Methanothermobacter thermautotrophicus: one gene and its partner. The main gene of each other region encodes a partner of the protein of the gene in region 2 in a complex. Links are inferred from orthologs where the notes say so. Each region holds a gene or a part of one and is shown on either strand. Other genes may lie near its edges. The genes, in order: pyrI and pyrB.

Region 1 (15,743 bases), on a different replicon or contig from region 2:
AAGAATAAGAGCAATATCCAGGTGCACGAACACCTCTATCAAACAGAAACACTAGCACAAGTCAACATCAAAGAATACATAAAAAAACTCCTAGAAGACCTGACAATATTCTACAAAGCCAAAATCAAAAAAGAACTAGAAATAGAAAACATACAACTAGACATAGACACTGCCGTGCCATTAGGCCTGATAATCAACGAACTCGCCACCAACAGCATCAAACACGCATTCCCAACCGGCAAAGGAACAATAACAATAAAACTCACAACCAAAAACAATAAAATAGAACTAACCGTGGCCGATAACGGAATAGGCATGCCAGAAAACATCAAACCAGAAAAAAACAGAAACACTAGGCCTAAAACTAGTAAACCTCCTAAAACAACTTAACTGAAAAATAAACCTCAAAACAAAACCAGGCACACAATTCAAAATAGCAATCCCCCAACAGAAAACCTAAAAAGAATAATCCAAAATTTCAATATTCATTTTGGCGACCTTTTAGAAGCATCTCTCTAAAGTCAATCAACAAGCGGCAGTAAGTTCATGCCGGAGATAGGATACACCCTACATAGCTTTTTATGCCGTCTATACCACTCTATACATCTAAATCATATTTTGATGGGGATGTTTTTCAAAAAACTCTTTAAACTCTTTTTTATGAGATACTATCATTTATTAGTATCATTTATTAGGCCAGTTTTAGTATTATTCGATAAGATTATATTTAATGTTGGATAAAGAAGAGGCTGATGTTTGGTATCGTAGAGTATTTAAGTAATATTGTTATTGGGTTCATCCAAGAAACAGGATATTTTGGAGTTTTTATATGCATGGTACTTGAAAGTGCATGCATCCCACTACCTAGTGAGGTTATAATGCCATTCAGTGGATACGTAGCATGGAAGGGTACTATGAGCATCCTTGGGGTTACATTTGTAGGGGCTCTAGGAAACCTTGTAGGTTCATGGATAGCATATCTTGTGGGACTTTATGGTGGCAGACCATTCCTTGAAAAATATGGTAGGTATATTCTCATCACAAAGAAAAAGCTTGAAATGGCCGAGGAGTGGTTTGCGAGGTATGGTCATGAGGCGGTTCTAATCTCAAGGATGCTTCCTATTGTACGTACATTCATCTCATTACCAGCTGGGATAGCGGAGATGGACTTGAAAAGGTTCACAATCTACACTTTCATAGGATCGGTGCCATGGTGTTTCGCCTTGACATATGTTGGATACAATCTGGGTCCCAGCTGGTCGACCATAGAATCCATATTTCATCTTCTTGATTATGCTATTATCATAGGATTGGCCTTGCTCCTAATCTATTTATGGAGAAGGTGATTTTCTATTCATAACTTTTTTTTGATTGGGAGTTTCTCGTAATATTCGTTGTAGCCTAGATGGAAGTGTGGAAGTTCCCTTTTGAGCTCTTCTTCAAGTTCTAGTATCATCTGGTATTCCTTGGGGTTTACATAGGCTATTAGTTTATTTTCCCATGCTTTTGGACATTTTAAACTGCAGGGTATGAAACCTGATGGTAGTATGAGTGCGTATGCGTCTTCTGGGATGTCCATCTCCTCTAATTCTTTCAGGTAACCTTCATCTATTGCGAATCTTGTTTCTTCTGAAAAGCTTTTCATGCAACATTCTGGGTAACCTAGTAGTCGGCCTATCTGGTAGTCGTCGCCCCGGTATCATAAACGTGTCCTTAGGGGTGTCAGCAACCGATACTATTATCGGTTTTGTCCGGGTCCATGTTATATTCTTTGCTATTTCGTCTGCTAATTTGTCGTGTAGGTATATCATTTCGAGTGCTGCGAGTGTTGTCCCATAGGCTGCTTTTATGGTCCCTGGGGTTTGGGGTTTTCTCGTGAGCCATTCCCTCAGCAAGTTATCTGATATTTTTGTTGTTGCCACTGTGTATGATACTATTCCCTGGTAGCCTGCATCTATCATTCCAAGCTCTGGATCATCATAGGCTCCGTTGTATGTCCTGTTAAAAGGTTTGATGTGGTAGATTGTGAAGTCGCGGTTTACTGGCGCGCCCCCGAATGGCAGCCCCATTATCGTCTTCTTAGCTTCTCCTGGATAATCTATGGTGATATGGAGGGTGTCCTTTGCAAGTTCTTCAAGATGTTGTAGGGTGTAGTCACGTATATCATCCCCTGTGAGATTGTTGAGATATTCCAAGCCATATTGGTGGATTTGCCATAACATCTGCCCCTCTGTGGTTCCTGTGAGGTTGTTTAGTTTTAGGATGGCTAACTGTGAAACTATATCATTATAAAATTCTGAGGCATTAATCTGTTCGATCTTATCTTTGATGGGTATCCAAGCCCCATTAATGTACCTCCATTAATGTACCTTTTTGTGCATATTGTTTGTCCGTCGACTATGATGCTTATCTCACCTTCAAAGGGCGCCGTCCTCCTCCATGCAACACTTATACCCTTAGCCGGACCATCAACAGTAACTGGCAGCGAAACCCTGAAGGGAACAAGGCCCAAATCATAAACCTCAGGGACTGGCTCATACTCCCAGACATAAGGATCGCCATAATTTACCATAAAATATTCTTCAGGAGACATCCCATAGATTTCATAAAAGTCGTGTAATTTATCCAGATTAAGTACAGGCCCCCCTGTAAAGGCTGTTGAAGTTAAGGTAAGAGAACATCTCACAGGTGCGTCTTCTCCGATGATGTATGTTGCTGTTTGTTGCTGGGCTTTGTTACCATTTTTGTCGATTGCGTAATAGTTGATGGTGTGTGTGCCTTCACCGAGACTTATTGTTGCTATTCTATTGCCTGTGTAGCTCCTCCCATCTACCTGGTAGTTGATCCGGGGGTTGTTGTCTTTGTTGTCGGTTGCTGTGATAGTCACCGTTATCGGATGATCATATACTCCAGGATCAGGAGATATACTTGTAAGGGGTGGTGTGGTGTCTTTGGTTATGGTTTCTCCTATTCCAGTGGTTTGTGTTATCTGGATGCTGTCTGGTAGTTTGTCTGTTGTGTTGTAGTGGTTTATTATTTTTGCGAAGGTGTAGATTAGGGTTTCGTATCTGATTTGTCCTATCTTTGTTGTGGCATAGTTTGGCGATCTTTTCTTGGTTTCTATGAAGTTTTTAATGTTCTGGGCTGTCTGTAGGTACTCCTGTTTTGTTAGTGTTCCTGTGGTTGACCCTGCAGGTTTTGTAGGGGGTTGGATGCTGTTGAATGTTATCTCAACTCTTTTGTTTTGGTTGAGGTTTATTATCGTGTTGGAGGCGGCGTAGAGATAATCATCTGCTCTTATGGTCTTGTTCTCATATTATAGTCTGTTGGGATATCTTGCCCTGCTGTTCTTTGTAGTTTTTGATTAGTTTGGAGGCGTCGGAGGATCTCATTGTAGTTGAGACTGACCGCCTCAGCACCTCCTGCAAGACAAAAAACAAGGACAGAAGCTGCCAGGACAAACACAAACCGTCTCAATAATAAACCCTCCCAGTAGTCTCCAAACAACAATATAATAAATTATAACATAAAACGATTACTATCTTATCATAAACAGAAAAAACATTTTAATGATCATCATCCCTTAATGTCATATATTAATAATTGGGTACCATCAGAGCCTGACAAAGAAACCCTAGATGTCATATCCGCAATGACGAGAACTAATCCAGGACAAAGAAACCAACAAAAAACGGTTCACATGGGCAAGTAGAGCCTCATGGAACTAGTTAGAACATGATTTCTACAGAGCCATTTTTTTGAAAAAAAGAGTTGGTGGTGGTTTTATTCCACCTTGAGGGTCTGTTTCTTCTTGACCTCGACCTTTGGAAGTTCAACTGTCAGGACACCGTTTTCAAATTTGGCCTTAGCATCTTCTACCCTTATCTTTTCAGGTAGCCTCATCTCCCTTCTTGCTTCACCGTACTTCCTTTCCTTCTTGATGAAATTGGCCTCTTCGATTTCCACTTCCTCCTCGAAGACTGCTGATATGGAGATGGTGTTCTCTGTCAGTTCTATGTTGATGTCCTCCTTCTTTACACCTGGAAGGTCGGTTTTGATGATTATGGCGTCATCTGTCTCCATGACGTCCATGCTGAGTTTTTCGGGTATGTTCTCTGCGTACTCTGAGATCTTCTTCTCAAACTCCCTCTGCATCTCCTTCATGTTCTTTATCATGTCCTCCATCATCTTCTCAGCCATCAACCTTCTTTTCTCGAACATTGTCATGGGCTTCTCGAGTTTCTTTTTCATATAACCCCTCCAGTTTTTTTATTATCTTGGAGACCCCTCTGCCCTCGAATGCAGAAACTTTCAGTGGATCTTCAACCATATTAATATATTCTTCCAGATACTTAACATTTTCTGCAAGGTCCATCTTGTTGAATACCGTGACCACAGGGATGTCAAAGATGCTCCTTATGCCGAGGTAGAGGCTGTACTGGTTTTCAAGGGTGTATCCGCATGTCTCAGAGGCGTCAAAGATGAACATTATCACATCGGCTATGTTCTCAAGGGCCACCATGGCCTGGAGTTCTATGTTGTTCATATCCTCAACGGGTCTGTCCAGGAGCCCCGGCGTGTCTATGACCTGTATCCGGTTCCACTTCCGCTCCAGGTGACCTATCTGGATCCCCTTGGTGGTGAAGGGGTAATCTGCCACCTCAGGCTCTGCACCTGTGAGGGTCCTGAGGAGCGTGGATTTCCCGACGTTCGGGAAGCCTGCTATGACGACCGTGAAGGCGTCAAGGTCCACCGTGGGCATGTTCCTCAACTTATTCTTTGCAAAGTCAAGAAAGTCAAGGTCGCCCTCGATCCTCTTTATAACTGATGATATCCTTCCGAAGGCTTCCCGCCTCAGACGGGATGCATCAGAGGGCTTCGAACGTTTTATACGGTTCATGTAGTCTGATTCAAGCTGGTTAAGTATTCCAACGGCCCAGTTAAGCGCCCCGAGGGATTTTTTGAGTTCATCCACCCCCACTGTCACGTCGATGTAGTCCTGGTAGAACTCTGGAAGGGACTCTATATCTGGTATCCTCTGGATTATCATCTTCAACCGGTCCCTTATGACCTGGCATGCGGTCTGGACACGTGTTGATTCAATGATCTTGGCCTTCTTCTGGCCGGGAATCTTTGAACTCCTCTTAAGGGATGCGGCCTTCCTGGCCCTCCTGAAACCCTTATCAAGAAGTTCATCTGTGGTTGGAACTGTGGGTATAATCATAAAATCACTCTCATTAACAGTTAATAACTCTGCGGATCCATTTATCTAATGTATTTCTCACTGGCTGGTTCTTTTCAGCACGGATTTAATCATACTCATGGAATATCTGGGCCTGGAACCTGTAGACCCTGGTTTCAGGGTCATAGAAGCAGTCAGGTGGAAGACCCGCCTTCATACAGGTGTTGCAGAGGAACTCCTCACTGTCCCAGCCCCACTCCGTGGCGACCTGTGGAAGGAGAAGCCCCCTGGCCCATCCCCTCTCAACTATGAGGCCGTCGACACCGACCCTTATGAGCCGGGGGTATTCGGCCGGGTTTTCAACCTCAATGGGCTCCGGCGGTGTCAGCACACTGACCTCAATCTCTATATCATCGAGCTCCTCGGGTTTAACAGGAGGGAACCGCGGGTCACCTGTTGCAGCGGATATTGCAGCCTCAACAAGGGCATCGATGAGGGGTTTCACAGGTTCCGGATAGCCTATACATCCCCTCAGATTCCCGTTCTTTTCAAGTGTAACGAAAACCCCCCTCTTCTCCCTGAAAACATCAGGTAGGTCGTCCGGGATTCTGAGGGTTTCTGATCCGCGCAGGTGCTCCTCTATGGCCATCCTCGCGATTTTAACAAGAATTCTACCTTCATCCCGGGATAATGGTGCGTACTTCATGTTCCTCCAACCATGGCATTCCTTATCCTCACGTGGGGGCCCCCATCACCCACGGGGACGCTCTGTCCGGACTTTCCGCAGAAGCCGATCCCCAGCCTGAAGTCTGACCCGACCCCGTCAACATTTTTGAGGGTCTCCAGGACGTTCCCTGAGAGGGAGACATCCTTCACGGGTTCTGCCACTTCACCGTCCCTTATACGGAATGATTCCGCAGCATTGAACTGGAAGATACCCTTACCGGTATCCACCTGACCCCCCCTTGAACCCCTCAGGTAGACACCATCCATGATATCCTCTATGAGTTCATCGAAGGATAAATCACCAGGTTTAAGGTATGTGTTGCTCATCCTGACAATGGGCTGGTCCCCTATGGCTGAACGGGCGTTTCCTGAGGGTTTAAGAGAAAGTTTGAAGGCTGTTTCCCTGGAGTTCAGAAGTGAAGTGAGGACTCCCTTCTCCACGAGGACGGTTTCGGCGGCCCTCACACCCTCTGCATCGTAGCTGTAACTTCCAAAGCCCTCAACTGTAGGGTCGTCGATGATGGTAACACCCTCAGATGCAATCCTCTCACCCAGTTTACCCTCGAGTATTGAGTCACCCTGCAGTATGAGGTCTGCCTCGGCTGCGTGCCCCAGGGCCTCATGTATGAATACACCCGTAAGTTCGGGGTCGGTCACTATATCAAAACGTCCTGATGGCGGCGGACTCGCCCTCAGGAGCCTGACAGCCTTTTCACCGGTCCTGCGACCAAGCTCCTCGATGTCCTCCCCCTCCAGTATCTCGAAGCCACCGGTTCCACCGCAGCTCTTATGGCCGAACTGTATCCCTGAGCCATCAGAGGCAACAGCGTTTAGAAAGAGGGCGACCCGGGTCTCATCCATCTCAATCTGTGAACCCTCCGAGTTCAGGAAGACAGATGAACTCTCCATGTCAACGTAGCTCACAGTGGTGCTCACAACACCATCGACTGATGCGGCATGGTGTGCATCTGATACCAGCTCCCTCTTCTCGTCTGCAGGGACATCTGAGGGCGGCCGGGATGACCTTACCCTGGTTTTATCAACAGAGGGAGCACCTGGACCAACCTGGACATCGCCCCTGAGGGACCCGGCCATCTTTATGGCCTTCAGGGCCATTTCAGGCAGCTGGGATGGTTCATCTGTAAAGGCGAATCCCCATGAACCATTCCTCAGCACCCTTACCCTGAAACCTGAGGCGCTCCCAGATTTAACCTCCTGCAGGTTGCCGTCCTTCATTAGAATTGAGCTTGTCCTGGAGGTGCCAGCCCTTATATCTGCATATTCCACCATATCCTCTATGTCCCTGAGTATGCCGCCAAGATAATCGATGTCAATCTCCATTTCCCATCAGCCTTCAAAAGTTTCTATTAATTAATCTTGTATGTGGGGACTTATGATTCTTTTGATGTTCCCTGATTATCACAGGGTCTATGAACTCAATAAATATTTAAATGAACATCCATATACCAGTAACCAGTTCATTTTATAGATAGCACCGGATGTGGTATATTGAAGACAATTGAGGAGATAAACCAGAAGATCAGGGATGGGGATGCTGTGGTTGTCACAGCCGCTGAGATGACAAGGATAGTTGCTGAAAACGGCCCCATGGACGCTGCAAAGGAAGTTGATGTTGTTACAACAGGTACATTTGGTGCTATGTGTTCCTCAGGCGCTTTCCTCAACTTCGGACACTCAGATCCACCCATAAAGATGGCGAGGACCTACCTCAATGGTGTTGAGGCCTACTCTGGACTCGCAGCAGTTGATGCATACATAGGTGCAGCACAGCCAAACCGTGACCCCGAGGTGGGGCTCAGCTATGGGGGTTCGCATGTAATCGAGGACCTCATAAGGGGGAAGGAGGTCGAGCTGGTGGCAGAGGCCTATGGAACAGACTGCTACCCCCTCAAGAATGTTGAGACCCTCATAAGCCTTGAGACCATAAACCAGGCGGTCATGGTTAACCCGAGGAACTGCTACCAGAACTATGCAGTGGCGGTTAACTCCACAGAGGAGACACTCTACACCTACATGGGAACACTGCTCCCCAACTATGGAAACGTCACCTACTCAAGTGCAGGGGAGCTCAGCCCCCTCATCAATGATCCATACTTCCAGACCATAGGTGTCGGTACAAGGATATTCCTCTGCGGTGCAGAGGGTTACATAGTGGGGGAGGGTACACAGCACTCAACTGAATCTGAGAGGAGAAATGGTGTGCCTGTTTCGCCATCAGGCACCCTCATGTTGAAGGGTAACATGAAGGAGATGGACCCTGAATATGTGCGTGGAGCCACAATGCCAAGGTATGGCCCAACACTCTACGTGGGAGCCGGGATACCCATACCTGTGCTCAACGAGGACATAGCGGCTGCAACAGGGATATCAGATGAGGAAATAGTCTGCAGGGTCATTGACTATGGTGTGCCCCGAAGATCAAGACCCGTGGTGAAGGAGACCAATTATAAGGAGCTCAAATCAGGGAAGATTGAAATAAACGGGATGGAGGTCCCGACATCACCCCTATCATCAATCAGGAGGGCCCTCAAGATTGCAGAGGAACTCAAATCATGGATTGAAAGGGGTGACTTCCTCCTCACAGAGCCAGTTAAGAGCCTCCCCTCAAGATCATCCACCAGACCCCTTGAGATAAGAAGGCCATCCATCATGGTGAGGGAGCTCGAGAGCAAACCCGTCATCATAACCCACCAGGAGGATGACCTGAAGGATGTGGCCAGGAAGATGGTTGACAACAACATAAACCACATACCCGTCGTTGACAGTGAGGGCATCCTCAGGGGTATAGTGACATCATGGGACATTGCAGACGCGGTGGCAAGGGGTAAGCGGAGGCTCAGGGATATCATGACCCGCAGGGTGGTTGTTGCAAGGGAAAATGAGCCCGTCGACGTTGTGGCAAGACGCATAGATAAGTATAACATTTCAGGTTTACCCATAGTTGATGATGAAAACCGTGTTAAGGGTATAATAACCGCGGAGGACATTTCAAGGTTAATAGGGAAAGTGGATAACAGGGGAGAATCAATATGAAGGCCTGGCTTAAATTCTCACCGAATATTGTTAACAAGTCAATAATATCAGAAGCCATCAGGAAGTATGACATCGAATTCAACATCCTGAGGGCAAACATCACACCCCGCGGGGGTAAGATGCTCGTTGAGATCAGCGGCCCCCAGGAGAGGGAGGGGATAGAATTCATAGAGGAGGCCGGTATAGAGGTGCACCCGGCGGTTAGGGTCGTGAAGAAGGACCTTGAGAAGTGCATGGACTGCGGCGCCTGTGTATCCCTCTGCCCGGTTGGCGCCATATGCATCCAGGATGACTGGGAGATCCTCCTCGATGATAATAAATGTATCGGCTGCAGCTTCTGTGTGAACTCCTGTCCCACAGGGGCCATAGTGCTCTTTGACTGACTCTCTGGAAGGATCCCATGGTTCTGGTGGTTGGCTCAGGTGCTGGCGGCGCAACCCTTGCAAGGGAACTCGCCATCCGGGGCATTGACGTTACCGTAATTGAGAGGGGCCCCTATGTTAAGGATTCTGATGCATTCCTGTGCTATGAAGACCCTGGTGACGTTGATATCCTGAGGACAAACTGTGTTGGAGGATCAACCCTTGTTGCTGCAGGAAACGCTGTCAGGGTCCTTGAGGATACCCTCAGGGGCTACGGGGTTGACATAGGCGGGGACCTCGATGCCATTGAGGCTGAACTCAATGTAGGAGAGCTCCCGGAAAGCCATACAGGCACCGGCACAGCTATGATAATGGAGGCTGCGGAGTCCCTGGGCCTCAGGGTAAGGAGGATGCCTAAATTCATAGACCCCGCTAAGTGCAGGCCCTGCGGTAAATGTTCATTCGGATGCCCGAGGGCTGCTAAGTGGTCTGCAAGGAGATTCCTTGATGAGGCACTTGAACACGGGGCTGTTCTCATTGAAGAAACCGAGGCTAGGAATGTAATTGTCAGGAACGGTTCAGTCTCTGGCCTTGAAACATCCCGGGGAGATTTCCAGGATGAAACGGTTGTGCTGGCAGCCGGAGCCATCGAAACCCCCAGGATACTCATGAGGGCAGGGATAGATGCAGGTAACGGACTCTTCATGGACACCTTTGTGACTGTGGGCGGGATACTTGAGGGGATCGGGTTCTGTGATGAGGTCCAGATGAACGCCCTCATAGAACTTGATGGTTTTATACTATCACCCCACTTCTCAACCCTCCTCTTCCCTGGGGAGGAGAGGAACGTCCTCGGTATCATGGTTAAGATAGCCGATGAGAGGTCTGGACGTGTGGAGGCCGACAGGGTTGTCAAGCATCACACAGCCAGGGATGTCAGTCTCCTTTCCGGCGGGACGGCCATCGCCGGGAGCATACTAGTAGGGGCTGGTGTCAGGGCGGACACATTGAGGTCCACCGTACCCAGGGGGGCCCATCCTGGGGGCACCGCCTCCATGGGGGAGGTTGTTGATGAGAACCTGGAGACCTCCATTGAGGGCCTCTTTGTGGCTGATGCGAGTGTGCTGCCAGAAGCACCTGGTGCTCCTCCCATACTGACCATAATGGCACTTGCAAGGCGTCTGGCACGCCATATAGCTTTGATTTTATAATAGAGTTTTTCAGACCTGCAGTGTGTTTATTCAATTTAGTTTATAAGGAGAACACAGCACATAATATAAGACACCTTGAATATACATACTTCCAAGGTGAAATTATGAAAAATTCACGGATCAAACTCATAACACTTCTATTTTCGGCCGTACTCCTATTCTCCACCCTGCAGGCAGCCTCGGCCCTCAAAACCGAGATAATCTACACAGGTACAGGGGGAGATGTGACAAAGAACTACTACATAGAGAAGTACACCCCCAGGACCCAGGTGACTTCAGAGGTGTTCCAGGCGGCCAGGAGGGGGACACCCATGTTCACCTTTGGAGATGGTGGGGGTAAGAAGGTCATGATAGTCGCTGGGGTCCATGGGAATGAACTCCCGGCATCCATAGCTGCTGTTAAACTCATAAACTACCTGTCAGGCAAGAAGATCAGGGGCACGGTCTACGTTGTGCCCTTCCTCATACCATCATCCACCGCGAGAACTTCCAGGTACTGGAATGGTAAGAACCCCAACAGCATAGCAAATATCAGGGGCACACCCACAAACAGGATACTCCAGATTGCACTTTCAAGGGACGTGGATGCGGTTGGCGACTTCCACTCAACAAGGCCCGGTGGAGTGCCAGGGAAAACATCCATCCTCTGCACACGGATCCCAACCTATGAAAGCTACAGGATGGCATACTACATGAGCCGTTACAGTGGGTCCGCCTTCATACCTGCCCAGGTTGCAGGTAAGGATTACCCGAGAGCCCTTGAGGATGTATGCAACCTTGCAGGTATCCCTGCAGTGACGGCTGAGGTTAAATCCCCCCATGGTTATGTTGCATCTGGAAGTGTCACAAAATCCTACACCCAGATGATGGGCTTCTTAAAGTACAATGGGATCGTCTGATTCCCTATAAGGGTTCAGCATCCCCCCTTTTGTCGTAAAAAATTTTCATTTTTTCCTTTGAAAAGATTTTGAGCTTCTAAAATATCCATCTCTTTAATGGTGGAGATTTTTGCTGTCTTTTGAACGGTCCTTTTCTGACGGAACTCTCTCCTGTGGTGGGAAGGAGTGGGCTTGCTCTTTTTTTGAACAGTCTTTTTCTGATGAACCTCTCTCCACAGCACTGTCAAAAAATGAGATTCATGTGATGAGGTCCTTTACGAACTCCACCACAGTATCAATCAGGCCCTTACCAACCTTCACAGAGGATGGGAACACCATCCGGCTCCTGTCTGTGTGGTTCTGGATTATCTGTGCAAACATGGCCGTGTACTCATCCCTGCCGATCCTATCAGCACCAACCTGCACATATGATGGGAGCCTGCCATTACTCCTGGTGAACTCATAGACCCTCCTTGCAACGTCACGGTACCCTGCCCTTGACAGTGTCCCGGTGTAGGTGTTACTGGATGATGGGGCATCGGATATCCTCGTGGTGTTCTTCCTTACAGGGAGGCCTGCAATGTACTGTGATGCAAGGTAGACCCATTCCTGCCTGGGCATCACAGTGGCCTCTCCCCTGACTATCCTCTGGGCATCTGTGGATAGGGTTGTGGGGTCAATCTCATGCCTTGCCACGTACCTGGAGGTGTCCATATCCCCAAGGTGCTCCCCATCTGCAGAGTAGGCATATTCAATCAGCTTCATGGCTGTGAGGTGTATCTGCTCATCACTGCTGAAGCTCCTGGGTTCTATGAGGAGTATGCCCGCATCCCTGAGGAATCTGGAGGGCTCATTTATCCCTGCGAAGTAGGGGCTGGAGAAGTTGTCGTCCCAGGCCCTTGGAAGGTATCCAGTCGCTGAAAGTTTGAGGCTTCCATAGTTCACATAGACGATACCATCAAGTCCACTGGCATAGGATCTCAGGTACCCCCTCTTCACCCCTGAGACAACACCATACATTGTACCGGGACATGCCGCGGCAATGTAAACAGCCAGCGAACCCTTAGGGGCGTTCTTAATCGCCCTGTCAGCCTCTCCTGGAGCAGGTGACTTCTCATCGACAATGACCCTTGCTGAACCACCTATCTCGGCCCTTATGGACTCCATGAGGCTCCTTCCATCCACACCACTGAGCCTGTCAGAGCTTATGTAGATGGTTTCGAGGTCCCTGGAAGCGTAGCGGTTCATTATAACCGATGTTGTGGGGTACCCTGAGGACCATAGGGAGGTCCCGTTAACCCTCACTCCTGTTGAGGTACTGTAATATGCCCTGGTCTTCCAGATTGTCATGGCAACCGGTAGAAGCGTCCCCGGCGCTGAGACCCGCTGTGGGGATGCTGGCTGAACAGCGCTGAGGGTTGCAGAGTCACTTCCATACCAGACCCGCCTCCAGGGTATTCCAATACCCCTCAGGGACGAGGAGGGTATTGCTGAAGGGGATGCACATATGATTATACTCCTGGGCTTTAAACGTTTTATCTCTGTCCTGGTGGCTGATGGTAATGTTTTACCGGCTAATAGGAGGGGCGCATCATTCTTTATTGCAATGTATGCTGCTGAAATGTCTGACCCCGTCCCCAGGACAACAACGTCGCTCCGGCTCCAGTAACGTGCAAGTGTGGATGTCCTCGCCGGGATCCGGGTCCCATTCACCCCCACGTCACCAACAACCACAGGGCTCTGGCCCCTGAGGTACTTCATCACGGACTTCTCAGGGGTGTGGCTGCTGATTATCAGCCGGCCATCTGTATGGGCCGCGGCGGGTGCAGTTATGATGGCATGGGAAGGATCCGTTACAAAAACAGCTGCAGATGCAGGTGAAACCAAAAGGAGTAACGCCATCAGCATGACAGTTAACTTCACTCTCATCCTTCCCAGAACTCTTACCGTGTTCTGGATGACCTGGAGGTTGCAATGGTATTCATATCTCATGCTATCACTCCTAGAACTGTGACTCGATCTCATCGGCCTCAATGAGGCGTTCACAGTAGTAGCAGCGTAGCAGAACAGGTTCCTTTGAGATGACATAGAAACGGTTCTCAACACCCTCGTCACTGTTTGTGATGCAGTTGGGGTTCGGACATCTCAGGATGCCCCTGACCTCCTCCATGAGCCTCACCTTGGCCTTCTCAACAATCTTATAGTCCCTTACAATGTTTATTGTGGCCCTGGGGGCTATCAGGGCTATCTGATCAACCTCTGAGGGTTTGAGTTCCCTGTTCTCTATTTTAACTATGTCCTTGGATCCGAGCTGGGAGGAATCCATGTTCATTGCAACCGTCACCTTGCTATGCCCATCAGGGAGTCCAAGGATGTTGAGGACATTCAGGGACCTGTTTGCAGTTATATGGTCAATAACGGTCCCGTTCCTTATTGGTTTGACCCTCAGTTCGAAGGGTTTCTTCATATCCATCCCTCCTGTGACATTGAAGGATACCTCCGGGATGACATCCCCCTGGATGCCATCATATCTGGAGGATATCCCTGTTTTAGGCGGTATCGGATGATCTCCTATTTTCTCATGGCAACGTTGAATGTTTCAATGAACCTGGCGTAGACTGGTCTTGTGATGAAGACCCCTATCAGGACACCGAGGACCGTTGTGAATGCAAAGCCGGCAAGGAGACCTATACCGGTGGCACCCCTTGAGAAGCCTATGTAGGCCAGTGGGAGCATTGCAGCTATAAGGGTACCTGCGGATGCAAATATTATGAAGAAGGCATCCTTTATCCTGAACTTACGCCTTGTTCTCCTGCCCTCACCGGAGAGGACTTCATCTGTTATGATTATCTGGTCGTCCACCCCTGTACCTATCGCCGCCAGTATACCTGCTATGGCTGCAAGGTCAATGTTCCACCTGATAACCGCGGCCGCCCCCAGTATGAGTATGAGCTCTGCGAGGGTTGTGAAGAATATTGGCAGGACCAGGAGGGGACTGCGGTACCTCACTATGAGTATCAAGGCGATTGCAAGCACAGCAAGGAGTCCCGCGATCAGCGCACCCTCTGTGAACTGTTTTCCGAGTTCAGGGGATACGCTGCTCACACCGACAATCTTAACCTTAACAGGCAGTGAACCTGTTTTGAGGAGGGTTTCTATCTCCTTTGCCTGGACCTCAGCCTCTGCCTTGCTGTTCTCTGCACCTGTTATCCTGACATCGGTGACAGGCTTTCCTGTTGCAACCTCCGCTGATATTTCAGGGGATGTTATGAGACGGTCATCCAGGTACATTTTAACTGGCTCCCCTGCCTTGCCCCGGGCCGCCTCTGCGAACTTCCTGGCACCCTCTGGTGAGAGCCTGAAGGGGACCTCCCATTCATTACCGGTTATTATTGGGGACTGTACGCTCACAATATCTGAACCTGTCAGAACGGTCTCGTTACCGATCTTTGCCTCAAATTTACCGGGTTTACCGACTATCTTTGCGACCTGGTCTGGCTGGACACCGGCAATTTCAACTATAACGTTCTGGTCTCCGCTTGCACGCACCTTCACGTCCTTCACACCGAATATGTTGAGCCTCTTATCAAGTACACTGGTCACGGTGTTCATGGTCGCGGCATCAACAGGCCTCTCGAGTTGTATCTGTATGAGGGACCCTCCCTGCAGGTCAAGTCCCTGCTGGATACCCATTGTTGATATTGCAGTGATACTCGCCACCACCAGGACTATGAGGAGTAGCACGCGGTAGTCCTTAATAAACTTTGAGACCTTCCTGTTCATGATTTAACCTCCAGGTACCACCTCAGAATTCCAAGATTCATGAGCCACGTGGTCAGGATATCCGCCAGTAGCCCTATTATCAGAACAGAGGCTATGTCACTCAGCACCCTGGCCTCCGGCATCAGGAATACCGTCACGAGGTAGAGTGCCGCCATTGAAGCGATTGCAGATATGGACATTGTAACACCTGTCTTCATGGCCCCGAGGGCCCTCTCATTGATGCTACCCTTCCGGCGTTTAAGGACCCTTGTGGTGAGTAGGATGTCTGTGTCCACACTGTAACCTATGAGCATAAGTATGGCACCAACAGATGCCAGTGAGAGGGGTATGCCCAGGATTGACATCCCACCCACGGCTATTATGATATCAGATGCCGCTGCAAGTATAACAGCCAGTGAGGGGACAGGGGCCCTGAAGATTATGAAAACAGTCACCGACATGAATAGGAATGCGAAGCCAATGGCCCAGTAGATCTGGTTCATGGCCTGTCTGCTCAGCACAGGGCCCACTGACTTGTAACTGTTGATGGTTGCTGTGCCCCTGAGGG
Region 2 (15,822 bases):
CAGCTGTGACTCCATTGGCCTTTGTTTTTCTTATTACGAGTTTTGAGTCCTTACCAGCGCTGCTGAGGGCTGCTGCTTCACATACACTCCCCACTCCAAATTTTTCATGGACAAATTCAGAAAAGGAGTGGGTATTCTGGGACTCAAGTTCTTCAGGGCCTATGAATTCAAGAGGCACCCCCAGGAGCCTGGCGGCCTCCATTATCCCCCCCTCCTCCCTCTTCATGTAGCCCGTTGCAATGGCATCAAGCCGTTCAGGAGGTATTTTAACCAGTTTCAGGGTGTCCATGATGAGGGCGATTACTCTATCTGATCCAACCCCCCTCCTTGTCCCTATCCCCATGGAGAGTTTCAGGGGGGCCAGCCTCATGACCCTGGAGTTGCAGTGTGCCCTCACAATCTCGTCTCCCTCAGGTACATAGCTGTAGGTTCGGCTCATATCATCATCAATTAGGGCCTCCAGGTTTCTGGATGAGTGAAGTTCGACCCTGTGCCCCCTGATAATTGAGGAGTTGAAGTGCCTGATGAGGTGGGGGTCAAGTATCCTGTAGAAGTACCTGGCTGCAAATGTATCGATACCTACGAGGCCATTGACGTCTGTTGATGTTGTTATAACAGGATTCGCGCCTATAAGGCCTGCAAGTTTAATTGCAAAGTCATTGGCACCCCCTGCATGACCAGAGAGCAGACTTATAACATTTGAGCCCATTTCATCAACAACCAGGACCCCCGGGTCTGATAATTTGTTACTGATCAGCGGTGCCATCTTTCTCACCATTATACCTGCAGCCATTATACCCACTATAACATCACTTTTAGCGAAAACATCCCGCAGGTCCATGTTCCGGTGTATAACCTCAACTGAGAGGATGGTTGGATCATTGATGAGTTTCTCCCTTATTTCCTCCGCGAGTCTTCTTGCCCTCTCTGTCAGTGTGACTATGGTTACCATCATGCTATCACAAGCATCAGCACATTTTAGTATGAGGTCAAGCCCTTTATGGTATCACAAGCATCAGTCCCGCTGCAGAGGCTGTGAAGATTATCAAGGTCATTGAGCTCAGTTTCACGGCCTCAAGAAGTTTTCCGCTGTTCAGTTCATCAGAGGGGTCACCGAGGACATAAACCCCTGGCTTTTCCAGCTGAACTGAAAGGGCCCCTGCCGCTGCAGCCATGGTGAAACCTGAGTTTGGGCTTGGGGTCATCCTGGCATCCCTCAAAAGGATCCGGAGGGATCCCCTCCAGTTCATGCCGAGGAGAAGGGCTGCAGGGACCATCAGGAAACCTGTTATTCTCGCTGGGATGTAGTTGAGTACATCATCCAGCTTTGCAGGGAACCACCCTATATCTCTGTTCTCGTTGTCAAGGTAGCCTACCATGGCATCAAGTGTATTAACCACCCTGTACAGGAAGGCGCCTGGAAGGCCGAGGAGAATGAAATAGAAGAGGGGGGCTGTCACTGAATCCGTAATGTTTTCTGTGAGAGTCTCAATGGCCGCTGAGGTTATCTGTTTGCCTGATAGGGAACTGGTATCCCTGCTAACAAGCATTGAAAGTTTCTTCCTGGCCTCTTCAATGTCATCATTGAGGGATCCTCCGACCTCCAGGGCAGAGGTTACGAGCAGCCTCACTGATATCACCGCTGAAAGTAGGAGGGAGGATATCATGACATTCAGGGGGCCTTGAATATGGTTGATCAGTAGTAGGGGAAGTGTGAATGGCACTGCGACTGCGACTGTAAGGACTATACCCGACGTGCGACCTTTTCCAAGGAGTCTCTTCATCACCTCTATTGCCGAACCCATCCAGACAACAGGGTGAACCCTTCTGGGTGGTTCCCCAAGGAGAACGTCGAAGATGAGGGCTAAGAGGAGGACTGAAACTTCATTCATGTACTCCTCTTTTAACTGTGCTCCATTATATAATTTGAGACCTGTAATAATTTTCATATATATATTCATGAATTGATATAGTTATAGCCGTGATAACATGTCCAGTGAAATGATCAAGAAATGGCTTGAGGAAGAGGGTTTCCTGCGTATGGAAGTCCCTGACGAAAACGCCAGATTCCACTATGTTGTGAACTACCCGGATGATCACGTTATTGATATAATCCAGCCAGCAGGTAAGGAGGACATGGTCCTGATAGCCTGCGCAACCAGTGTTAGTCCAGAGCATCAGGCAGGGATCCGGGCACTTAGCATGGAGAAGCGGACTGAATTCATATGGAAGGTCCGTTTTACACTGAATCGCTTCGGGGTTGATTTTCAGCTGGATCACCCGGAGAACGTCCTCAACAGTTACCTTGTCACCGATGAGATATTCTTTGATGGACTTTCAAAGGATAGATTAATTTCAAGTATAAAAAATGTGTTCAGGGCCAAACTGCAGGTCATGTGGATGATACAGGAACGTTTCGGTGAAGAGCGAACTGAACATGATAGCATGTATGTTTAGGGGGGTCAGTTTCAACTGTAATGCTTCCTTGAAATTTTATTCTGCTCTGTGGGGGATCCTTTTCAACTGTAAGATTATCTGAATAACTCTTCCTGGAGTGTGGGTCAATGATTTCAAGTGTAACATCTATCTTATCACTTGTTATCTCAGGTCAGAGAGGTCAATTTCAACTGTAACCTGCGGATGTATGTGAGTGTCTGACAGAGAGAGGTCAATTTCAACTGTAAATTTTTATTAAGAGTTTCATCTAAACGATGACATTGGTTTCAAGTGTAACATTAGCTCCCAGTTACAGGTTCAAGGAGCAGGGGGAGAACCTTAAATACAGTTGAAGTGGATGTCTCAAAAAATCATGGTTGATTAATAACAACTTACACTTGAAATCAATGTCTCTCTCAGAGGATATCAGTAGTAACATCATGTTACAGTTGAAATGGATGTCTCACACCTACCAACTGGAGCATGAATTAATAATAATTGATACACTTGAAATCCACCTCTCTCATCTGATTTCTGTCAGTGACGCATATAGTTACAGTTGAAATGGATGTCTCACAGGCATTATTATCTAAAACTCTGATTTTAATAAAAACTTTTATCTAATAGTTAGAATAAGAGAATTTACACTTGAAATCCACCACACCCAGAATCTAGGGCATGGTATTGAAGGGGCGCTGCCAGCTAAAAAGGTCAAAATAATCCTAAATTTAACTGCACACAAGTTTCAGGGCCTTTATTGAGATTTTACGCAGCAGTTTTCTCTAAAAATTAGTTGAAGTGGTACTATGAACATTTTTGATGAGATAGGGGACAAAGAATCTGTTTTTAAGGATAAAAAATATCTTGATCACAGGTTCCTTCCTGACAGGTTACCCCACAGGGAGGAACAGATACGATCCATAGCCAAGTACTGGGTTGAGGCCCTCAATGGAGTCACACCCCCTGATATCACAATCTATGGTAAAACAGGTACAGGGAAAACTGCAGTTGCAAAATTTGCAATGAAGCAGCTGAAGGAAGCATCGAAGGACTGTGACGTGAATATAAGGACAGAGTACATCCGCTGCACAGATTACACAACAGAGTACCAGGTGATAGCAAGATTATGCCAGCAACTTGGTCGTGATGTCCCCTACCGTGGCTGGACAAAGGCTGAAATCGTGAACACCTTCAGGAACATGTTCAAGAAAAACGCCTTTGGCCAGGATATGATACTCATGGTTGTCCTTGATGAGATAGACATACTCCTAAGAAACGATGGTGATGGCCTCCTTTACACCCTAACAAGGACGGATAATGTCTCCATCCTCTCCATAAGCAACTATGTCGAGTTTAAGAAATTCATAAAACCCAGGGTCAGGAGCAGCCTCAGGGACAGGGAAATAGTTTTCCCACCCTATGGAGCCCAGCAACTTGTTGACATCCTTGAGGAGAGGTCGAAGCTGTCCTTCAAGGAGGGTGCCCTTGAGGATGATGTCATACCCCTCTGCGCAGCCCTGGCGGCAAAGGAGGAGGGTGACGCAAGGTACGCCCTGGACCTCCTGAGGACAGCCGGCGAAATTGCTGATGAAAGGGAATCTGACATGGTCTTGGGCGACTTTGTGAGGGAGGCCAAGGACTACATAGAACACAACAAGATCACAGACATAATACTGACACTGCCAAGCCAGCAGCAGAGGGTGCTTGAGGCCATACTCTACCTTACAAAGAGGAAGGAGGAGATAACCTCCGGAAGGCTCTATGAGGTCTACAAGGAAATAGCTAAGGGAGACTCTGTTTCCTACAGGAGAATATTTGACTTCATAAATGAGCTTGAAATGCTTGGCCTGATATCCACAAACACGGTCTCAAGGGGAAGGGGTAAGGGACGTACAAATATAATAGACCTCCAGTGCGAGACATCGATCCTGGAGGATTCACTCTGGGGTGTCTGATGCTGTCCATGGACATTTCCTGTCAAACTATCTTCTGATTCTCTGCTCCTCCCCTCCCCATTATTAACATCCTCAAGAGGGCCATCCTGACCGGAACACCATAAAATGCCTGCCTGAAGTACATGGCCTGTGGAAGCGAATCCACCTCAGGGGATATCTCATCTATCCTGGGGAGTGGATGCATCACTATCAGGTCCCTGTCAGCAACGGCGGATCTATCTATGTGGTAGGCTCCCCTTATCCTTGAATACTCCTCAGGGTCAGGGAAGCGTTCCTTCTGTATCCTTGTAACATAAAGGACATCCACATCGTCTATGACATCATCAAGTCTTTCTGTCTCCTTAACCTCAACTCCTGCTCCCCTCAAGTCATGTATAATGTTATCTGGCATCCTGAGGACTGGCGGTGATACAAAGCTCATGCTGGCACCGAAAACAGCAAGGGCATAGGCAAGTGAGTGAACTGTCCTCCCGTATTTCAGGTCACCAACCAGTGCTACGCTGAGGGAACCTATCCTCCCAAAGTACCTCTTCATGGTGTAGAGGTCCAGTAGGGTCTGGGTAGGGTGCTGCCCGGCACCATCCCCTGCGTTTATCACAGGAACATCCACAACGTCCGATATGTAACGGGCCGCACCTTCAAGGTTGTGCCTTATAACTATGGCGTCGGAGTAGGCCGAAAGCATCATTGCGGTGTCAGTAAGGCTCTCACCCTTGACTGCGGATGTTGCCCCTGTATCTGCAAATCCAACAACGCTCCCCCCCAGGCGTTTCATGGCAGTTTCAAAAGATAAACGCGTCCTTGTTGATGGCTCATAAAACATCATCCCGAGTATCTTCCCCCTGAGGGCGCTGGAAGATTTCTCTCCTGATGCAACAGGCTCCATCTTCTCGGCTTCCCTGAGGATGAACTCAATATCCTCCCTTCTAAAATCCTTTATTGAGATAACGTTTTCAAACATCAGCAACCCTTCCAGATTTATTCATAACCTACTTTCTCATGAATGTCAGGTACCCTGTATGACCGACCATCCTTGTACGGGGCCTTGTTCCCTGCTTTCTGACCTCTATTTCACGTTCAATGGTTTCAAATGTCCTTATATCTGTGAATCCAACCTTTGAACCTATTCTGTGTATCAGCTTCACCTGTTCAATGTAGGGGTTGTAGAAGACTGCCCAGCCACCCTTCAGGAGGGAATCATGAACATCCTCCATAAGCTCCCATGGCCTTGGCAGATCAAGAAAAACCAGGTCGAGGTCATCCTCCTCTATACCCTCCTTTATATCCCTGTTCTTAACCTCCACATTTTTGAATCCAAAGGCTGAAATGTTTTTCTCTGCTATCTCAGCAAATTCCTCACGTATTTCATAGGTTGTCACGTGCCCTGATTCTCCCACCATATTGGCGAGGTACATTGCAACTGTACCCGCACCGGTACCCGCATCAACAACCCTTGAACCTTCAACTATCCCGGTATATGCACATATCATCCCTATATCCTTGGGGAGGAGTATTGAACACCTCCGCTCCATGAGTTCAAGGTAATCTGAGAGGCTGGGCTTTATGACATAGATCTCCTTTCCGAGGTGGGTCCTGAGGACATCCCCTGGTTTGGAATCCTCAACTTTTTCTGCCTCGATGATTCCCATATCACTCTGGAAGTCCTCTCCTTCCTCTAAAAGATATTTTTTACCTCTCTCATCCATAAGTATGCGCAAGTTCAATCACCTATCCCTTGAATTTGTGGCTTCATGGGGTCTCCTAAATTCTGCCTCAATGACACGCCTGATTTCCGAGGCCCTCTTTGCACCTATACCATCAACGCTACGCAGTTCCTTCTCTGAGGCGTTCATAACACCCTCAACTGAACCGAAGGTCTCCAGTAGCCTTTCAGCATACTTTGAACCGATATTTGGCAGTGATTCCACGATGAAGAGTTGCTTCTCCCTCAGGGTAAGGGGCTTCCTATCTGTGCGAACACGGATATCAGGTTTGCCTTCGCTCTGTTCTCTCAGGGCTATCCTCCTTATCATTGCAGCAGTATCTGCGGCTGACCTTGTGGGTATTATCGGTATCCCGAAGTCAACTGCCACGGCTGCAAGGGCACCCCTGATGGCGTCTGGATTTATGAAGCCTGAATAAAGGCCATCACCCTCTATGATCATAACAGGCCTTTTAAAGTTTTTGACCATCTCCTTTGCCTGTTTGTACAGTCTTTTATCTATAATTGAACCAATAAAGTCCTGTGTTGTCTTTCTCTCAATTATGGTCTCCTCGCTGATCTGATAGTCACCCACCGCAAGGGGTTTCAATTCAAAATCCACCCCTATCTTTTTGAGTTCCCGGAGTACCCTTGAGTTTACCTCACGGGAATCAGCATAGATGAAGGGCCCCAAGGATTTGGGTGTCTCCACGGGGTTAACCTCCACGTTGATTGATCCTCCCCTGAGGTTCTCCTTCATGGATCTCTCCTTCCTGATACTTGAGTAGTAGTATGCCTCATCCCGTGTCTTCTCTGTTATGAGGACAATCATGCGGCCCCTCCTCTTTCTCCCAGTCCTTCCACGTCTCTGTATCATCCTTATCTCAGAGGGGACAGGTTCATACATTACCACAAGGTCTACAGAGGGGATATCTATCCCTTCCTCGGCCACGCTGGTTGATAGGAGCACATCATGGTTTCCCATGCGGAAGGATTTTATTATGTCCCTCTGCTGTTTCTGGGTGAGACCCTTCTCTCCGCTCCTGCTGTTCTGTCCATAAAATTTAACCGCGCTGATACCTTCACGTTTGCACCTCTGGTATATCTCCTCCAGGGTGTCGCGGAACTGCGTGAAAACTATTATCCTAGCGTCATCCCCCTTAAGTTCCCCTTTAAGTATCTCCATTAGCCTGTCAAGTTTAGGGTGTTCCATCCCTGACATCATGGCTCTTCTTGTGAGGTGCATTGCTCTCGTGAAGTCAGGATCTGCAAGGAGGCCCTTTGCGGCCTTTGTTTTTTTCCCCTTTAATCTTAGAAGGTACTTGTGGAGTGGCCTTATGCCCTGGGTTTCAAGGAGTTCAAGGGCGTGTTCAACGTTTATACAGGATGCTATGAGTGATATGGCCCTGTAGCATGCCTTTGGTGGCGTGGTTGACCGCGCTATCCTGTTCTGGACGCGGCCCCTTGCCTTCAGGAGGTCCTTCTTACCCACACTGACCGTGTCTATAACCCCGAGGTTTTTGAGCATCTTGAGCCGATTTTTAAGGACCTTTCTCAGGAGTTCCCTTATCTCCTCAAGTTCTGGGGTCATCCTGACCTTAACCCATTCTATTTTTATGGGCTTGAGGTAGGGCCTAACATCAGGGTCCCCCTCAGTTTTAACCACAATCTTCTTCATGAAGAGGTTCTCGCAGACAGTTTTTATTTTGTCATCATCCGCACCGGGAGATGCTGTGAGTCCCAGTATGAGGGGGTTCCTGGCGTTCTGTACATAATTTGATGCAAGGAATACGTATGAGTATGATCCAACCGCCCGGTGGCATTCATCGAATACAATGAGTGAAACGTCCCTGAGGTCGTATCTTCCAGCAAGGATGTCGGATTCGATTGTCTGTGGGGTAGCGGATATCACCTGGGATTCAATCCACCGTTCTTTTCTCTCTTCAGGTTTTATGCTGCCTGTGAGGGATGTGCAGGTTGCAAGCATGAACTCCCTGAAGCTCTCCTCATGCTGTATGGCCAGGGGTTTGCTTGGTGATAGAATAAGTACCTTTGATTCCCTGTATTTCCTGAGCCTCTCTGCAGCCACAAGGACAGCCACAACCGTCTTTCCGAGGGCAGTGGGGGCGACTATCATTGAGTTGCCCTTTCTGAGGACGTCTGCCGCCAGCAACTGCTGGTAGGTCCTTGCCTCTATTTTCTCTGGCTTTATGAGGGGGTGCTCTATGTACCTTGCCATGGTCTTTTATCTGGTCATCAATTTATTTAAGGTTCAGGTTACTTTCAGTGCTGAAAATCAGGTTACCTGAGGCTTTGGCCTTCCTAATTTGAGGTTTCAGAGATTAAAAGAAGGAGTAAATGGGGTTTTATTGGGGATGATGCGTGTTCAACTGGTCTAAAAGATTTAAGGGAAGTTAAAGTGGGACTGAGGCAGCTGCGAGCACCGCAGCAACGGTGACTGTGCTCAGATGACATGCATAGAGCGGCGCGGCCTGAAAGTTGTCCCTCAGAACAGGGAGGAACTGTGTGTAGGCTGAAATCCCTGTGAGGATCTGCAGAGCCACTGCAACATAGTTCAGGGTCACATTGCCTGCCATGATATTTGCTGCAGTTGCAATGAGCGCCAGGATGAGAACTCCAAAGTGTGGGGCCATCCTCATCCCCATTATACGGAAGGTTATGAAACCTGATGGGATTCCTGCAAGGAGCAGTGCGAATATAATGACCTGATACATATTATCACCTCTAGAAGTTTACCACAGCGTAGCTGGGGTCACTCAGCAGTGTTATGAATGTGGCTGCACCCGCTATCTTGCAGCCCTCAACAATGTTATCCTCTCTGAGCCCCCTGAACTGGGCGCTCATCTCACAGACATAGATCTTAACGCCCATATCAAGGACCTCGGCCATGAGTTCATCCAGTCGCGGGAAGGCGGGATGTTTTACTGTGGCTGCACCACCCTTCCTTGCAATACTCACACCATCCATGAGGAGGAATATGGTGACATCCTTTCCCATGCTGAGGGCCGCCTTTGAGAATATGAAGGTGGCGTAGGCCCTCTCTGCATTCCCTGTCCCGTTGCTCTGGACAACGAGTACCTTATCCCTTCCTGCAAATTCCAATTTCCGGGGAGCATCTGTTTTCTCCAGGATAAGGTGGTTATCTGATTTTTCAATGACCTTTGCGTTCATTTCAGGAGCTGAGAGTGCAAGGTCATCAATTACGTCGCTGCTACCTGATTTTATCTTTATCCTCATCCCGGCCTCCATTGAGGAGATTTTATCCCCTGCGATTATAACCGGCCCTGGACATGTTTCTCCGGTAACATCTATCTCTTCAATGCCCTGAGGTGAAATGTTAACCACCAGACCCTTCTCTGTCTCTCTGGGGGAATAGTCCATATGGTGCTTCTCTGCAATTCTTCTGACCTCTTCGCAGTCCTCCTTCAGGATCAGCTGGAGGTTCTGAACACCATTTTTGAGGATATTGTCTGTTATTATGGCTGCAGCGTATCTGTTCACTCCTCTAAGATTTACCTTCATTTTATCCCCATTTTTCCCTGAATTTTTTGAGGGCAGCCACAATTCCTTCAAGGTCGGATGCTGGCAATCCGACTGCAAGCTCCTCTGGTCTGATACCTGCATATTTCCTTGAACCGTTACAGCCCATTGTCATGTTTGGGATTCCCCGCTCCATGACAGCTGCAACTGCATCTGCACAGAGTGACTGTATCCCTGAGTAGTCACCGGTTATCCTACCACCTCTATCATGGAGGTATGCCTGGCTGAGTCTAAGTGCCTGTGCCGGTTTAAGTATTAAAACAACGGCGTCTGGTTCAAAGTCAGCATCTTCGAGTGGAGCATAGACTGAGGCATGGTACTCTCCATCGACTGCAGGCACGGCCTCCACGGTTTCGGCGGCAGCTTCAAGCGTGCTGTAGTTTCCAAGTTTGTGGTAGAGGCTTCCATCTGCAACCTGGGGCGGTACCCTGCATAGTCCAAGGACTGCTGCGCCACCCTTGCAGAGGTGTTCTTCTGCGGTTGCATATCCCCTGACACCTTTAAGGCGTGAATCCTGTATGAACTCGCAGTGCCTCTTCTTTTCAAGTTTTTCACCATTTATTTCTTCATTTTTAACTAATTTGACAGCCACCGGGCTGCCCTCCATTTCCAGGAGTTCCTTGAGATCTTCTGCAATCTTCCGGTAATCCATTTAACCACCTCTACATTATAGTATAACTATACAAAAAAGTATAAAAAACAGGTATTTAAATTTTTCTATACAGTTATAATTAATGGTTATACTATAGTTATCATTGGGGTGATGTCAGTGGAGAAACTCTCTGAAACCGAGAAGATGATAATGTCCTACCTGGAATCAAATCCTCCAGAGGAGTGCATGCTGGACAAGATAACCCGTGGAATAAACAGGAGCAGGGCTACGGTGCTCAAGTACCTCCACATACTGGAGGCCAGGGGTCTTGTAACATACAGGACGGTTGGAAGGAGCAAGCTGTGGATGCCTGTGGGAGACCTTGAGGGCGCTGTTGAATACACTGGAGACACCTCCAGAGACTCTGAACTTATAAAAAATGCCTCAAAAATTCACAGCAACCTCCTGGAACTCCTGGAACTTGAAAGAAAAATAGATGACCCTGATAAACTTGTGTTCACCATAAACACCCTCATGGACATAGTGGTATCCAACAGCCTTTTCAGAAGGATGTTCCCGGGTGCACAGTGCCTTGGGGATATCATGGACCGGGAGAGCATTGTCCTCATTGAGAACAGGATGAAGTCCCAGGGCACGATACAGGTTGATCTGAGGGGAAGGGATGGGATAAGGAGGAACTACAGCCTCTCAGTCACACCTGTAAACAATTTCTGGGTCATAATAGGGAGGGACATGGCAACTTCATCGTTTTCGAAGAATGAACTTGAGGTCCTGCTCACCATCACAAGGCTGAGGTCATCCTCTGGCAGCATTGAGGAACTTATGAATTCAATAAGGGACGAGTTATCCACCATAATGGACCTTAGACAGCTTTCAGTGGTCCTCAGCGACGCATCTGGAATCAGGAGGGTCTACGAATACCCCGAGTCAGGGGATCTAACTGAATTTGAATACTTCATCTACCGGAGCATTGAAACCCTCGAGACGGTGCCCTGGATGCATGACCAGGGGCTCATGCTTGCAGTACCCCTAATCACAGAGGAGAGGGCGAAGGGAGCCCTAATCATCAGAAGCCCCGATGACTCCATATCATCACAGATTCTTGAAATCATAGAGATGGTGGCCGACGAGGTCTCAGAGTACCTTGAAATGGAGAAACTGAGACAGGAGAAGGATGAGTTCATAAGAACACTCCTTGCAATGAACAGGGTTTCCGAAATTATAAACAGTGATGAGGAAGAGGATAAAATGCTTGAGAAATCAATCGAGGCCGTGATAGAAACCCTGGAATTTGAAATGGGCTGCATCTATCTCATGGAGGAGGAGAGGGAACTCCAGCTCAGGGTTCAGAGGAATCTTCCAGAAACCCTCAGCAGAATGTGCATGGCCGGAGCCTTCACAGAACTCTTTGAGAGGTCCATTGAGAAGGAGGGAGTTATATACATAACCTCGGAGTCCCCTGAATACCGCATGCTACATGAATCCATAAGAAGAAACAATATAAAAACAATTCTAATGATCCCTATTAAGTTTTCAGGCGAGATAACTGGAATTTTAAACCTGGCAAGTTACAGTGTTAAACCCTACAACAGGATAAGCCTTGAGAACATTTCATCAATAGGGCTCCAGCTTGGAAGCGCTCTCCAGAGGAAAAGTTATAACTTATAAGTTATAACTTTTAAGGCCTGATGAGCTTCATCCAGTCATCATAGACAGCATCAAGGCCACACATGCCGGGGACATAGTTGGCGGCCTTGGCAGAGTCAACACCAAGAACCTCATAGCCCAGCTCCTCCACGGGTGCAACCACCATGCAGGTGTCAGATACAACCATTCCACCCGCGGCCTCTATGACTTCTGTGTAGCCCATCCTCCTTGCAGCACTCCTTACGGCAGCAGAGGTACAAATCCACAGGTCACAGGGAGACCTATTTTTCCTTAAAAATGAGGCTATCCTCCTGATCTCATCCAGGGAACAGTGCGGACATCCCAGGCATATGAGGTCAGGATCATCGTCCGTGGTGGACAGCTCCTCCCTTGCCTCAAGTATATCAGCGGCCTCAACCGTAATGCTGTCCTCTGCTTCATGAGGAGAGGCCTCCATGTACTCGGGTGTCACCCCGTCCACATGGTAGAGTGCAACCGCACCGGACGATGCCATGGCAGCCCCAAGGGCCTTGAGGTCATCAGGAGAGGAATTTCCAGTGAATGTGAAATAGGGCACACCTTCACCTGCAATCTTTCCTGTAATGTAACCAAGGGCCCCGTAATCCGAGCCCGAGAGTTCACATTCAACATCAACCCTCAGGGTGGCCCTGCGGTTCTCTTGGAGATGGTAACCATACTCTGGAGTCTTACCACATATGGCTGCTGCAAGGGCCCCTGGACCACCCTCACGGTTTGTCCTGGCTCCCAGAACAGAGTTGGCATAGGAAACTGCTGAGGACTCTGACCAGGCAACATGTGAGCCCCTGAGGGGGATGTTACCTATGAGGTAGGGCGTGCAGGTGCAGGTGTTCATGACATCCATGGCAGAGTAGGCCTCAACTATCCTTATCTGCCTACTGGCGAATTCCTCTGAGAAACCCATCTCCCTCCATCTCTGCAGGTCCATTCCTGCCGGGTTAAGGGTACTTGCAACCTTCACCCGAGCACCCCTTTTACGGAGGTCCTCCAGGTATTCAAGGCCTGCGTCACCTATTGTCTTGTAGGATACCCCTGAGACCTGGGCAGAGGATATGTCAACCATCCTCTCAGCACCGTAGATATCACCAAGGGCAACGAGTATCTCCATACTCTGCTGGATCGTCTCACCAAATTCACCATCATACATCATCTCTTCTGTCCTATCAAGGTACACGTTTCACAACCCCACACATGGCGTCTGATGCGGAACCAGGATTGGTCCCGTATCGAGTTCTGGAAACTCTAAACTCTTTATATACCATTCAGGAACCACTCTGGGTCCCCAGTATCTCATCAACTAGCTGCAGGAAACTCTCCATATCCCTGTAGGGGATCATGGCCCCGGCAGCTATATCATGTCCTCCCCCAGTGCCACCGAAACTTGCGGCAGCATCCCTCAGTGCAACCCCCAAGTTAACGCCCCTTTCAACCACTGGCCTGGTTGTCCTTGCAGATACCTTGACGTGCTGATCCATCCTGGAAAGTCCGAGGAGTGGGATGTCAGGGTCAAGAATTTTGAGGGAGAGGGATATGCTTGCTATGGTCCCCATTATACCCTTGAAGGCCTTATCCTCACTGTAGATGTACTGAAGGTTCTCCATGGTCGTGGAGCCCTCCCTCCTTATCCATGCAAGGCCCTTCACAAGCTCCTCGCGGTAGTTCTTCTGGAGTTCGAGGGCCACATCAAGGGCACCTCCCCTTTCACCGAGGCACAGTCCGATTCCTATGCCGTATTTCCGGTTCTTTCCACAGGCATCAAGCACCCCTGCAATGTCAGAGAGGTCACCGATATCCCTGAATTCCCTGGACGTGAACACCTCCCCGAATATGTCGGGGTTTATCCTTGTAAGTTCATCCCTCAGAACATCCCTCTCCTCAGGGGACAGATCAGGGTACTTAACGCCATAGGATACACCCGTCCTCTCAAGGAATCCCATAGAAGCCTCCATATCCCCGGTGAGTCCAGGCAGGGCCGGGTTGAAGGTGTATGCAATGGACCGGTAGAGGGGTTCGGTGTACCTTGATGCCAGCCTGAGGTCACTGTGGACCTGAAGGACACCCGATTCAACAGCCTCCTCCATGATGAACCTGTTTGCACCGGTGAATCCGTCAGTGTACTGCATGTCCCCCAGGGCACCGACGAGGGCGAGGGGTGCGGTGTCCCTGTTAATGACTCTAGTGGCCAGATAGGCTGTCCCGGACGCGCTAAGGTCCCTGCTACCATCAAGCCCATGCAGATGCGGGTTTATGTGAACAACATTGGATTCTGCCCCTGATTCAGAGGGCTGATGATGATCAGCTACTATGACATCACCCTTCAGGCGGGATATCTCTTCAATGTAGGCGCTTCCCATATCACAGAAAAAGAAGAGGGAGTATTTCTCTCCCGATAATTTCTTAATGAAATCCTTCTTCAGCCTGGAGAGGATGGAGATGTGGAACTGGCCATTCCGGGATGAAATGGCCCTTGCAACAACTCCCGCAGCTGATAGACCATCCGCGTCGTTGTGGGATATGATCCTTATTATGTTTCCCCTTTCAAGGTGCTCTTCAAGGACCTTTGAGGCCTCTGCACCCTTCTTGAGAATTGAGTCGGGGAGTTTACTTGACGAGGAGGGCTGCTTTCTGTGGGTCATATCTCCATCCTTCAGGAAGGACACCTTCTCTCACATAGTACCTGACAAGGCGTCTTATCTTTGATTCAACAATCTGAAGGCCCCTCCTGGTGTGGAGGTCCTTTGGGTGTTCCTTAAGGTGGTCCCTTATGTTAACAGCCTTCCTTATGAGATTCATCAGGTCCTCAGGGTATTCAGGTTTCATTTCATGCTTATCAAGTATCTGTGTTATTTTAAGCCCTGTAACGGCCTTTACGCTGGGTATACCGTGCTGGTCCCTCAGTATTATACCTATTTTGCTGGCGGAGTTGCCCTCCCTGTATAGCTTGACTATAAGATCCTCTATTTCTTCATTTGAGTATTCAACCCACTCAGGTTTTAGAGACATCAAATCACCTCATAATTTTCAATGTACCATTCTGCAAATTTTTTAAGGGCTCTGCTTCGATGCGAAAACCTGTTCTTCTCATCGGCACTGATTTCTCCGAAGCTTTTATCCATCCCTTCGGGATAGAATAACGGGTCGAAGGCGAAACCCCGGGTTCCGCGTTCCTCAGTGCCTATACGTCCCTTCACCACGCCTAAAAAAACCTCGGGTTCGGAGTTGGGGGTGCAGAACCCAACAGCCGACCTGAACTCGGCGTAGCGATCTTCAACATTTTCCATGAGCTTTAATATGCCGGGGTTTCCGATGGTATCCTGTACATAGGCAGAATAGGGTCCTGGAAACCATTTAAGAGCCCTTATAAAGAGTCCTGCGTCCTCAACGATCACAGGACCATCCATGATCCTGGCAGCATACTCTGCACCGTAGCGGGCCACCTCCTCAAGTGTTCCCTGAAGTTCAGGGTAGCCCAGATCAGCATGCATCAGTTCTATTCCAGTACCATGGAATATCTTCTCTGCCTCAGATAACTTGTGTTTATTACCAGTTATAAATGTTATCTTCATGATGAACCTCCAGGTTGGCTTGTTCATTGGTTTGGGTGTTGCCTCTAATTCTGAACCTCAGTCAGTGTATCTTCCCCTGGACTCTATCTCCCTTATCTTTGACCTGATATCAGCATCTATTATTTTACCGTAACCCTCAAGGACCCTGCTGAAGCACTCCTCTGCAAGGGCGTAGTGGGTGCTCTCAAGGGACTTCTTGAGGACGAGGAGATCAACACCCATATCCTCTACTTCATCTGAGAACCTGCCAAGTCCAAAGTCTATGAAGACCACCTCATCCCCCCTGAGGATTATGTTGGACCC

What was found.
Region 1: the proteins of pyrB (region 2) and pyrI are in contact, whole or in part, in a crystal structure (PDB 2BE9), measured with the Sulfolobus acidocaldarius proteins. The link is inferred for Methanothermobacter thermautotrophicus from one-to-one orthologs. Residues at the interface, in WP_011278411.1 of Sulfolobus acidocaldarius: Asn83, Leu84, Ala85, Asp86, Arg89, Lys103, Tyr104, Asp105, Gly106, Ala107, Arg109, Phe110, Glu113, His127, Arg169, Glu192; in WP_011278410.1 of Sulfolobus acidocaldarius: Asn115, Tyr117, Cys118, Ile119, Asn122, Asp123, Val124, Glu125, Ala126, Arg141, Glu143, Tyr144, Cys145, Glu146, Ile148.

Annotation. Positions count from the first base shown.
Region 1 is NZ_QKOF01000006.1:452,402-468,144, forward strand. Bases 12,152-15,047 are described here. They hold pyrI (aspartate carbamoyltransferase regulatory subunit), read right to left. Parts: upstream 13,887-15,047; coding sequence 13,416-13,886; downstream 12,152-13,415. Other genes in these bases: DNK57_RS06865 (pseudomurein-binding repeat-containing protein), read right to left, coding at 12,152-13,405; DNK57_RS06875 (preprotein translocase subunit SecD), read right to left, coding at 13,985-15,047. Outside these bases: DNK57_RS06800 (ATP-binding protein), read left to right, coding at 151-390; DNK57_RS06805 (DedA family protein), read left to right, coding at 753-1,346; DNK57_RS06810 (DUF483 domain-containing protein), read right to left, coding at 1,355-1,645; DNK57_RS06815 (hypothetical protein), read right to left, coding at 1,605-2,195; DNK57_RS06820 (hypothetical protein), read right to left, coding at 2,279-2,887; DNK57_RS06825 (Hsp20/alpha crystallin family protein), read right to left, coding at 3,784-4,251; DNK57_RS06830 (NOG1 family protein), read right to left, coding at 4,193-5,224; DNK57_RS06835 (TIGR00296 family protein), read right to left, coding at 5,310-5,888; DNK57_RS06840 (TldD/PmbA family protein), read right to left, coding at 5,885-7,249; DNK57_RS06845 (homocysteine biosynthesis protein), read left to right, coding at 7,418-8,962; DNK57_RS06850 (4Fe-4S binding protein), read left to right, coding at 8,959-9,345; DNK57_RS06855 (GMC family oxidoreductase N-terminal domain-containing protein), read left to right, coding at 9,363-10,535; DNK57_RS06860 (succinylglutamate desuccinylase/aspartoacylase family protein), read left to right, coding at 10,640-11,434; more of DNK57_RS06865, read right to left, coding at 11,672-12,151; more of DNK57_RS06875, read right to left, coding at 15,048-15,196; DNK57_RS06880 (protein translocase subunit SecF), read right to left, coding at 15,193-15,743. UniProt on the Methanocaldococcus jannaschii protein: Involved in allosteric regulation of aspartate carbamoyltransferase.
Region 2 is NZ_QKOF01000005.1:309,182-325,003, reverse strand. What follows is about bases 3,384-6,358. They hold pyrB (aspartate carbamoyltransferase), read right to left. Parts: upstream 5,353-6,358; coding sequence 4,414-5,352; downstream 3,384-4,413. Other genes in these bases: DNK57_RS04155 (DEAD/DEAH box helicase), read right to left, coding at 6,116-6,358; DNK57_RS04160 (tRNA (adenine-N1)-methyltransferase), read right to left, coding at 5,381-6,109; cdc6-1 (ORC1-type DNA replication protein Cdc6-1), read left to right, coding at 3,384-4,391. Outside these bases: DNK57_RS04185 (cobalt-precorrin 5A hydrolase), read right to left, coding at 1-955; adenosylcobinamide-phosphate synthase CbiB, read right to left, coding at 999-1,892; DNK57_RS04175 (DUF2299 domain-containing protein), read left to right, coding at 1,990-2,457; more of cdc6-1, read left to right, coding at 3,243-3,383; more of DNK57_RS04155, read right to left, coding at 6,359-8,332; DNK57_RS04150 (DUF5400 domain-containing protein), read right to left, coding at 8,508-8,828; DNK57_RS04145 (DsrE family protein), read right to left, coding at 8,839-9,636; DNK57_RS04140 (DUF169 domain-containing protein), read right to left, coding at 9,638-10,306; DNK57_RS04135 (GAF domain-containing protein), read left to right, coding at 10,424-11,935; DNK57_RS04130 (aconitase X catalytic domain-containing protein), read right to left, coding at 11,946-13,127; DNK57_RS04125 (single-stranded-DNA-specific exonuclease RecJ), read right to left, coding at 13,216-14,589; DNK57_RS04120 (30S ribosomal protein S15), read right to left, coding at 14,555-14,956; DNK57_RS04115 (XTP/dITP diphosphatase), read right to left, coding at 14,956-15,519; DNK57_RS04110 (bifunctional N(6)-L-threonylcarbamoyladenine synthase/serine/threonine protein kinase), read right to left, coding at 15,577-15,822. UniProt on the Methanocaldococcus jannaschii protein: Catalyzes the condensation of carbamoyl phosphate and aspartate to form carbamoyl aspartate and inorganic phosphate, the committed step in the de novo pyrimidine nucleotide biosynthesis pathway.